DNA from 3 places in the Neobacillus sp. PS2-9 genome. Region 1 is predicted to be linked to each of the others. Evidence: riboswitches for the same ligand, from Rfam matches in the RefSeq annotation. Region 1 holds a riboswitch; each other region holds the start of a gene.
The links. A riboswitch is a leader RNA that binds a small molecule or an ion and turns the genes downstream of it on or off. The one in region 1 is predicted to bind S-adenosylmethionine.

Region 1 (3,282 bases):
TAAACCAATCTCTCTCTGCCAATTCATCCTTAATATCGGCTAATTCTACCCATCTTTCCTTTAACATGTTAGCTCACCCACCTCAATTCTTTTATTTATTTCCTCGATACAATCAAAGAAAGTATGAAACCCTTGATGGTTAATACCCCATTCCACACATTTTTCCTGAAGTAAATCCCTTGCTAACACAAAGTCAGCATGTTTAGCAGCCTCTAGGTCGGTCACAGAGTCGCCTATTACGATTTTAAAACTCTCCGTTGAATTGTTCAGTTTACGCATAATACTAGGCTTACAGCAACCACAATCATTGTTACAAGAGGAATCGCATTCATGTGGCCAAAGTATATTAATTGTTTCTTCGGAAAAGTCAGAATGATTACAATACACTCCATCAAAAGGAGCGTATTCTGCTAAAATCGGATGGACAAAAAAATCTATACCGCCACTAACAATATAGAGGGGAATTCCCTTTTCACGAACATACCCTACAAACTCCTTAAAGCCTGGTCGGATTTTTGCATTTTCAATTGCAAATTCAGTTATTTCTTTCTTCTTATTACTAGGCAATAAGGAAAATAATTTCCCCACACCCTCATTCACTGAAATCTGACGAGAAAGAATTAAATCCTTGATTTCCACCCATTCAGGGGGAGCAAATTGTTTCATTATAGCAATGATGTTATCACTTTCTGTAATGGTTCCATCAAAATCACAATAAATAACCGGCTTTGTCATTTAGACCGTCACCTCGGCATTTCCCCAAAGCTGAAGTGCCTTATTAAGTTCAGGGTACTGCTCCGCTCCTACTGAGAGTGTGTTTCCCTGAAGAATGGCATCCACTGCTTGTCGGAAGGCAAGGCCACCTCCACGAGCACCGTTTGGATGCCCATGAACGCCACCACCTGCATTGATTACGGAGTCAATTCCAAAGTCACGAATTAACAAGGATACCAACCCTGGATGTATTCCCGCTGATGGCACTGGAAAAGCTTTTTTATAAACATCCTCTTTCGTCAGTTCAGCTGCAATCGAGAGTGCAGATGTTTTTTCTAATGCCACCGTTCCATATGGAGATGGGAACAGTGATAAATCAGCACCTGCATAACGTAAAAGCTTTCCAAGGAGCAAAGAATGGGAAAAGCCATATTGGGATGAAGAAGTTAATGCCCCGCTTACTGCTGGATGTGCCATTAAAGGCAAACCAATTTCATTGTCCTCTCTTAATTCTTGCAGGACATCTAATCCATAGGAGAAGACATTAAATAATAGTAAATCTGCTCCCAGCTCAGCTGCTTTTTTTGCTTTTTCCTTAAGTTGTGAGGTTCTCCCAGTCAGGTTTACTGCGTACAGCGTTCTATGACCAGTCTCTTCTAAAACTTCATTTAAGACTTGTTTTCCCGCGGTAATTCTTTTTTCAAAAGGTGTTAATTCATTTTCAAAAAGAATCTCATCATCTTTGACTAAATCAACACCACCAAGAGCTTGCTGCTTTAACTGTTCTACCAAAAAGTGTATGTCCTTACCAAGTACGCCTTTAAAGATGCTCATCACTAATGGTCTATCATATACGTTTATTTTTTCTCGAATTCCATCGATACCGAATCTTGGTCCAGGAAAATGACTCTTTAAGTGATCATCAAACTGCAAATCTAGTAATTTTATTTTTCCATCCAAGGACAGTTTTCCGAAAACAGTGGTTAAGATTGCTGGCAAGTCAGTAGAGAAATTAATGGTTGGATAGGCAATCCGAATTATTGCTAGACCGTCTCTTTCCGAGTCTTTCCCTTCGATGGAAACGACTCGGCCCTTATGCTTACGTAATTGGTTCTGCTCAAGCTCAGGAAGATTTGTCCAAGAACCAACAGTTAATCCAAGAGCAATTTCCTCTGCTTTTTTCTCCGGATTTTTTTCATCATGTACAAGATATGTAGCAATTATTTCAGACATTATTTTCAACTTCCTTTCCAAAAAACATAAAAAACCCCTTCGAAAAGAAGAGGTTAGCATCACAAACTAACATCTTCTCATCTTTCAGCCAGATTGCTGCAAGATTTAGCACCGTGCTTAACTTTTAGTTAAGTCGGTTGCCGGGCTTCATAGGGCTTTTCCCTCCACCTGCTCTTGATAAGAAAACGATTCGTATTTATTCACATTAATAAGTTGTTAAACTTTATTTTGGATTATCGCAAGAAAAAAAACATTTGTCAACTTATTTTTTGAACATTTCTAAACAACTAATTCTTCTGACAGCTTCAGCTAACCGTTCTTCGGATGATAATAATCCTACTCGAACAAAGCCTTCTCCATATTCACCAAAACCAATACCTGGTGCGACCATTATATGGGCTTGATCAAGTAGAATTTCAGCAAATTGTCCAGATGTGTACCCTTCTGGCACCTTAAGCCAAGCAAAAAAGGATCCCTTTGGTGCGGTTACATCCCAACCTATCGACCGAAGTCCGTTAATTAATACATTACGTCTTCGCTCATATAGTTCATTCAATTCTCTTACACATTCTTGTGATGCAGTTAAAGCTGTAGCTGCCGCTTCTTGAACAGCTCCGAACAAACTTACATACAGATGATCCTGTAGGAGTTCAATGGCTGAAATCACACTTTCATTCCCTACAGCAAATCCTACACGCCAGCCAGCCATATTGTAGGTTTTAGATAAAGTATAAATTTCGATTCCTACTTCTTTAGCCCCTTCGGTTTCTAGGAAGCTTATAGGTCTCTGACCGTCGAAACCAATGGCACCGTAAGCAAAATCGTGAACAACGCAAATATTTTGATCGTTTGCCAGTTTCACTGTTTCTTTGAAAAATTCTTCAGTGGCAACAGCACCGGTAGGATTATTTGGGTAATTCAAAAACATGACCTTTGCTTTTACTAACGATTCGGAAGAAAGTTCGTTGTAGTCAGGTAAAAATGCATTTTCCTCCCTCAATGGCATTGTAACCATTTCCGCTTTTGCCAGAGCCACACCTGACCAATAATCTGGATAACCGGGATCTGGCACAAGAATGGTATCCCCTGGATTCAACAAGCACTGTGGAATCTCTACGAGTCCTGCTTTGCCGCCAAAAAGAATAGCCACTTCCTTATCAGGATTGATCGTTACTCCATACTCTCTCAAGTAAAAATCAGCTGCTGCCTGTTTTAAATATCTATGCCCCTGAAACGGAGAATATTTGTGATTGATGGGATTAGCTGCCGCCTCCTGTAATTTTGACACGATATGCTCAGGCGTTGGCTGATCTGGATTTCCTTGTCCTAAATTTA
Region 2 (3,282 bases), 2.5 Mb from region 1:
CTGTAACGGTAATACCGGAAATGAGCGCTGGCATGGATTCTGGTAGTAGCACCTTCCAAATGATCGTGCTTGTTGTTGCTCCCATTGACTTAGCGGCTTCAATGACTCCTTTATTAATCTCTCGAAGACCAATCTCCACCATCCTTGCATAAAAAGGGGCAGCCCCAATAATCAGTGCCGGCAAGGCCGCATCTTCTCCAATCATCGTTCCTAATAAGAAGGTGGTGAACGGGATTAATAATACAATTAAAATGATGAACGGAATGGAACGAAAAATATTAACTATTCCACTAATAATCGTATTAATCGGTTTATTCTCCCACATATTACCTTTCGTTGTTAGGAAAAGAAGTAAACCTAAGATTGTCCCCAAGATAAAGGTAACGAGAACCGAAATGGCTGTCATATAAACGGTGTCTTTCGTTGCGTCCCACATCATGAGCCAATCGACATTTTCAAAATATTTTCCACTATTATTCATTTGTTACCACCTCCAAACCAACCTGCTGGGAACGAATAAAGTCTATGGCTTTGTTTACTTCTTTTTCGTCACCATCAAGATGAATAAAGAGAGTTCCATATGAACCACTTTGTGTTTGCGAAATTTTCCCCTGCAGAATATTTACTGTAACCTCATGGTGTCTGATTAAATTTGAGATGAGCGGCTGCTCAGCTGACTCGCCAATGAAAGTCAATTGAACGACCTGACCAGAATGATACCGTGCCAGCAAATGTTCCGCTGTTTCTTTTGTTTCTTCAGGCTCTGTCACCTGTTGAACAAATCGCTTCGTGATTTGCTGCTGCGGATTACGGAACACATCCAAAACGGAACCAAGCTCAACTACACGGCCGCTTTCCATGACGGCAACCCGATGGCAAATTTTTCGAATAACATGCATTTCATGTGTAATCAACACAATGGTCAGACCTAGTCGCTTATTGATATCGACTAATAAATCCAAAATGGAATCGGTTGTCTGAGGGTCCAGTGCTGAAGTTGCTTCATCACAAAGTAAAACCTTTGGATTATTAGCAAGGGCTCTCGCAATCCCTACCCGCTGCTTTTGTCCCCCACTCAATTGAGAGGGATAGGCGTTTTCACGTCCCTCAAGGCCGACGAGTTTGATGAGCTCATTGACTCTTTTCTGTCTTTCCGGTCCCTTTATACCTGCAATTTCCAGTGGAAAAGCAATATTTTCACTTACTGTTCTTGACCAAAGTAAGTTGAAATGTTGAAAGATCATACTGATTTCTTGACGTGCTTTACGAAGCTCACTGCCCTTAATCTTTGAAATGACACGACCAGCCACTGTGACTGATCCATCGGTTGGTAGCTCCAACCCATTAAGCATTCGAATTAACGTACTTTTTCCGGCACCACTATATCCGATGACTCCGAAAATTTCCCCCTCTTGAATTTCTAAATTCACGTCATCGACCGCTTTTAGCTGGCCTTGTTTGGAAGGAAAAATCTTACGGACGTTTTTTATTGAAATCATTTGAATCACCCGCTTCTATCCTATTTACCTAAAATTCAGAAAGTATCTACTATAACCTGACATTTACTTATAGAATTTGACTGTACCCCTGAAAAGATTCTATTTTAGAAAAATAAAATGCCTTTCTGCACGGGCAGAAAGGCATTAGTAAAATAGACCTTTCTCCCATCTCCCAAAGCAAACGCTTTGTGTGAATTGGCACCATTTCAATGTAACATTGACGGTTGCCGGGCTTCATCGGGCACATCCCTCCACCTCTCTTGATAAGAGCTTACAGCATTCTATATTCAATTAACACGTTAGTCAGTTTAAGTAGTTATTTTAGTACGAAAGCTATCGTATCATGGATAAAAAAGGGTGTCAATAAAAAAATCTATTAATTCTTACTTATTGGATGAGGTAAATTTTAGGCATTTGCTTTGACAGATGCCAATCCCGTTGCTGTCTCAATCGCAGATTCGAGATCATCAATTAAGTCTTCAACATTTTCAATCCCAATAGAGAGACGGATTAAATCTTCTGATACACCTGCTGCCTTCAACCCCTCTGCATCTAATTGTTGATGGGTAGTACTAGCTGGGTGAATGATTAGACTTTTTGAATCGCCAACATTGGCCACATGTGCCCATAAGGATAGAGAATCAATGAGCTTCGCTCCTGCTTCCTTCCCACCTTTAATTCCAAAAACAACCATGGACCCTGCACCTTTAGGTAAATATTTTTTCGCTAATTCATAGTCCGGATGTGATGGATGCCCCGGATAGGATACCCATTCTACTGCTGGGTGGTTTAATAAATAGTCCACAATCGTTTTCGTATTGGCTACATGCTCTTTCATCCGAACATGCAGGGTTTCAAGGCCTAGTGTAAATTGGAATGAATTTTGCGGGCTCAGTGCCGGACCGAGATCACGCAATAACTGTACACGTGCCTTTACAATATACGCTACAGCGCCCAATGCTTCTGCATAGACAAGATCATGGTAGCTTGCATCCGGAGTCGTAAAGCCAGGGAATCTAGAAGAGTTCCAGTCAAACTTCCCACCATCAACAATTATGCCGCCCGTTGATGTCCCATTACCTAATAACCACTTTGTTGCCGAGTGAACAACAATGTCTGCCCCGTACTCAATTGGTCTGCATAAGTATGGTGTCGCAAAGGTATTGTCGATAATTAATGGGACACCTGCCTCGTGTGCAATATCAGCCACTTTTTCAATGTCTAACACACGTAAGCTTGGGTTCCCGATTGTTTCTGCAAAGACAGCCTTTGTTTTTGGAGTAATCGCTGCTCTGAAGTTCTCCGGATTTTCCGAGTCGACAAATTTAACGTTAATTCCGTACTTTGGAAGGGTCACTGCGAATAAATTATAGGTTCCACCATAGAGGTTGGAAGCAGCAACAATCTCATCTCCTGCCTCAGCCACATTCAGAATGGCGAGGGTAATTGCTGCCATACCACTAGCAACGGCCAGGGCTCCGACACCGCCTTCTAGCAGGGCTACTCTCTCTTCAAATACGGTTGTAGTAGGATTATGAATACGGGTGTATATGTACCCTGGTTCTGCTAAACTAAATAGGTTTGCTGCATGTTCAGTGTTTTTGAATTGATAGGCATTGTTTTGATAGATGGGAACGGCACGCGCTCCTGTTACTGGATCTGGAGCCAATCCTCCATGAACACTCAAGGTTTCAAAACGATATTTCTTTTGATTTTCTCCCATTTTCCTAGCTCCTCCCTTAACAACATAAACAAAAACCCCCGCTTCATAAGAAGAGGGGGC
Region 3 (3,282 bases), 430 kb from region 1:
ATCCGAACAGTATGGATGCTGTCAGCGACCGCGATTTTATTCTTGAATTTCTATCAATTGGTTCTATTATCATGACTCATATTTCTAGATTCTCAGAAGAACTAGTAATTTGGTCAAGTCAGGAATTCCAATTTGTTGAGTTAGATGATTCTTTCTGTACTGGCTCAAGCATTATGCCGCAAAAGAAGAATCCAGACGTACCAGAGCTGCTTCGTGGAAAAACAGGCCGTACGTATGGCAATTTGATTGGGCTGCTGACTGTTTTGAAAGGTTTGCCGCTTGCCTACAATAAGGACTTACAGGAAGATAAAGAAGGTATGTTTGACACTGTTGAAACATTGGAAGGGTCATTGAAACTTTTAGCTCCGATGATTGAAACGATGACTGTTAAAAAAGATGTGATGCGTAAAGCAATTAACAATGACTTCTCTAATGCTACGGATATTGCTGATTATCTAGTTACAAAGGGATTACCGTTCCGTGAGGCCCATGAGGTTATTGGAAAAATTGTTTTATACTCGATCCAGTCCAATAAGTTTTTACTAGATTTAAGCTTTGAAGAATATCAAGAGTTTAGTCCTTTATTTGAAGAAGATATTTACGAGGTATTAGCTCCAGAACACGTAGTTGCCGTTCGAAACAGCTTTGGTGGTACTTCTCCAGAGCAGGTGGAGAAGCAAATTGGGCTTGCTGAGGGAAAACTGAAACGATAAAATGTGAGAAACCCGCCATTGGCAGGTTTCTTTTTGCTGTTGTATGGCGATATCTACATACTTTTGCGTTTTATCTACACGTTTTTGAGATATATCTACACACTTTTGCCTTTTTTCTACACGTTTTTGAGATATATCTACACACTTTTACATTTTTTCTACACAGTTTTATAATATATCTACACAAATTGATGGTTTATCTACAATTTACCATTTTTCTAAGGAGTGGTTTTCCATTAGCGGTTTTATCATTGATTTACTTGTTGATATCGCAGGGGGAGTCATTGAATTTCTCATTCCTGATTGGTCACCTAAATCGAAATTTGAAAAGAATATAATCAGATTAAGGGAAGAAGACTGGTTTGCTACACTGGAAAAGGATGTTAGATACTCATATATCATTCACCAAAATAGGAAGGTGAAACGGTTCTTAAGTAATGAGAATAATATCAAAATGATCACCAGTATGGATTTTGAGAGAGAAAATTTTATCCACTTAGTAAAAGAAGAACATGCCAAATTTACAGGTTTACGATCGTAATGAGTTGAAAGAATATATTGACATTTAACATTACATCAACTAAAATTTTCTTTATAACTTGGAAATTTAATGAAAAATCAAATAAAAACTCTTATCCAGAGTGGTGGAGGGACTAGGCCCGATGAAACCCGGCAACCTTCAAGGTATTCCTTGAAAAGGTGCTAATTCCTGCAGGTTATTTTTAACCTGATAGATAAGAGGAGGAATCCAACCCTCTTCTTATTGAAGAGGGTTTTTCTTTTTGAAAAATAAACAGTTTCGTGTCAAAAATCGTGTAGTGAAGGGATGGATGTATGTGTCTGTAATCAAAGTAGCAATCCTTGGATTTGGAACAGTTGGTGAAGGAGTATATCGAACAATACAATCACACAGTGAGGAGCTTACGGCTACATTAGGCAAGAAGGTTGAAGTTGCCGCTGTTCTCATCAGAAACACGCAAAAGAAAAGAAATATTAGTGAAAATGTATTAGTAACAACAGAATTTGCGGATATCTTAAATCTCGAACAGCTTGATGTTGTTGTGGAGGCTATTGTCGATAAAGAGCCGACATTTACATTTTTAAAATCAGCCATACAGCGGGGATGCCACATCATTACAGCAAATAAGGAAATGTTTGCCCATCACGGGAAAGAACTGCTTGAGCTCGCAGCGGAGAAAAATGTTTCTGTTGGATTTGAAGCCACTGTAGCAGGTGGAATTCCAGTCATACAAACACTTAGACAGCTTTTAAATATTAATCGTGTCAAACAGGTCCGAGGAATTCTAAATGGAACTTCCAATTTTATTCTTTCAGAAATGAGGGAAAAGAAGCAGTCATTTGCACAGGCACTAGTATTAGCACAAGAGAATGGCTATGCTGAAGCTGATCCAACAAATGACGTGGAGGGCTTTGATGCCTTTTATAAAACTATGATTCTTAGCAGGCTCGCTTTTGGAGAAGAACCTAATTGGCAGGATGTTGAACGTGAGGGGATTACATCCATAACCAGTGAATTGATTGAAGCAGCCGAAATTGCAGGGCTAAGGTTTAAACATATTGCGAGTATAACAAGGCTGGGCGGTCAAATAAAAGCAACGGTCAAACCAGCGCTAGTGGGAAAAGAGCATCCATTTTACCATGTAGAAGGCGTTCAGAACGCAGTAAATGTCCAATCGGATATTGTAGGTGAAATTACGCTTCAGGGGCCGGGAGCTGGAATGTTTCCTACGGCGAGTGCTGTCATTGAGGATTTAGTCTATGTGTGTCAAAATCCTCCGGGAAAACGCAATGTTACACGTTCTCAAGAAGTGGTAACGGGGTTTAGTAAGAGTGACAAGAAGAAAACATGGCTGGTGCATGGAGTGAAGCATAAACAGGTGACTCCTTCCATTATTTGGATTGAAGAAGTGGCGGAGGAAACGTTTGTAATCAAAGCGACAGATAGAGAAATTGCTCTTCTGGCCAAACAAAATAATCTTATCTATTTTCCGATTATTGGAGAATACGAGAAGGTGAAACAGATAAATGCGCTTAAGGCTTTATAAGAATCTACAAACAATGAAAGAGCTATACGGCTCTTTTTTTCATTTTAAGAAAGCCAGGTCCTAGATCTACTTTTTTCAGAGAGAAGAAGGAAAAAGTAGAAGTAGCGAGGTCCTAGATCTACTTTTATCAGAGAAAAGAAGGAAAAAGTAGAAGTAGCGAGGTCCTAGATCTACTTTTTTCAGAGAGAAGAAGGAAAAGGTAGAAGTAGCAAACCTCTAGGTCTACTTTTTATAGATAAAAGAAGGAAAAGGTAGAAGCAGCGAGGTCCTAGATCTACTTTTATCAGAGAGAAGAAGGGAAAAGTAGAAGTAGCAAACTTCTAAATCTACTTTTTTTATTTGAACAAGATGTAGAAATTTAATTCAATAGTCACGGATATTCCGTGTTTATCCACTGCATTGTCCACACCGAAAGTCCCGGTTTAAATGTATTCCACAGATTTATTCACAATATCCACAAAAATCAGAATAATTATCCACAAGAATGTACAAATCGGTTTCTA

Region 2: linked by a shared signal. The riboswitch ahead of RCG25_RS05215 (methionine ABC transporter ATP-binding protein) and the one ahead of mtnW (2,3-diketo-5-methylthiopentyl-1-phosphate enolase) in region 1 are both predicted to bind S-adenosylmethionine.
Region 3: linked by a shared signal. The riboswitch ahead of RCG25_RS21105 (homoserine dehydrogenase) and the one ahead of mtnW (2,3-diketo-5-methylthiopentyl-1-phosphate enolase) in region 1 are both predicted to bind S-adenosylmethionine.

What each region holds. Positions count from the first base shown of each region.
Region 1 is NZ_CP133269.1:3,774,703-3,777,984, forward strand. It holds gene RCG25_RS18975 (methylthioribulose 1-phosphate dehydratase) at 1-67, opposite strand, end outside; gene RCG25_RS18980 (2-hydroxy-3-keto-5-methylthiopentenyl-1-phosphate phosphatase) at 61-735, opposite strand; gene mtnW (2,3-diketo-5-methylthiopentyl-1-phosphate enolase) at 736-1,947, opposite strand; SAM riboswitch class I at 2,022-2,131, opposite strand; gene RCG25_RS18990 (pyridoxal phosphate-dependent aminotransferase) at 2,210-3,282, opposite strand, start outside.
Region 2 is NZ_CP133269.1:1,075,479-1,078,760, reverse strand. It holds gene RCG25_RS05220 (methionine ABC transporter permease) at 1-481, opposite strand, end outside; gene RCG25_RS05215 (methionine ABC transporter ATP-binding protein) at 474-1,499, opposite strand; SAM riboswitch class I at 1,662-1,769, opposite strand; gene RCG25_RS05210 (O-acetylhomoserine aminocarboxypropyltransferase/cysteine synthase family protein) at 1,906-3,222, opposite strand.
Region 3 is NZ_CP133269.1:4,200,912-4,204,193, reverse strand. It holds gene argH (argininosuccinate lyase) at 1-713, shown strand, start outside; SAM riboswitch class I at 1,343-1,454, shown strand; gene RCG25_RS21105 (homoserine dehydrogenase) at 1,496-2,779, shown strand.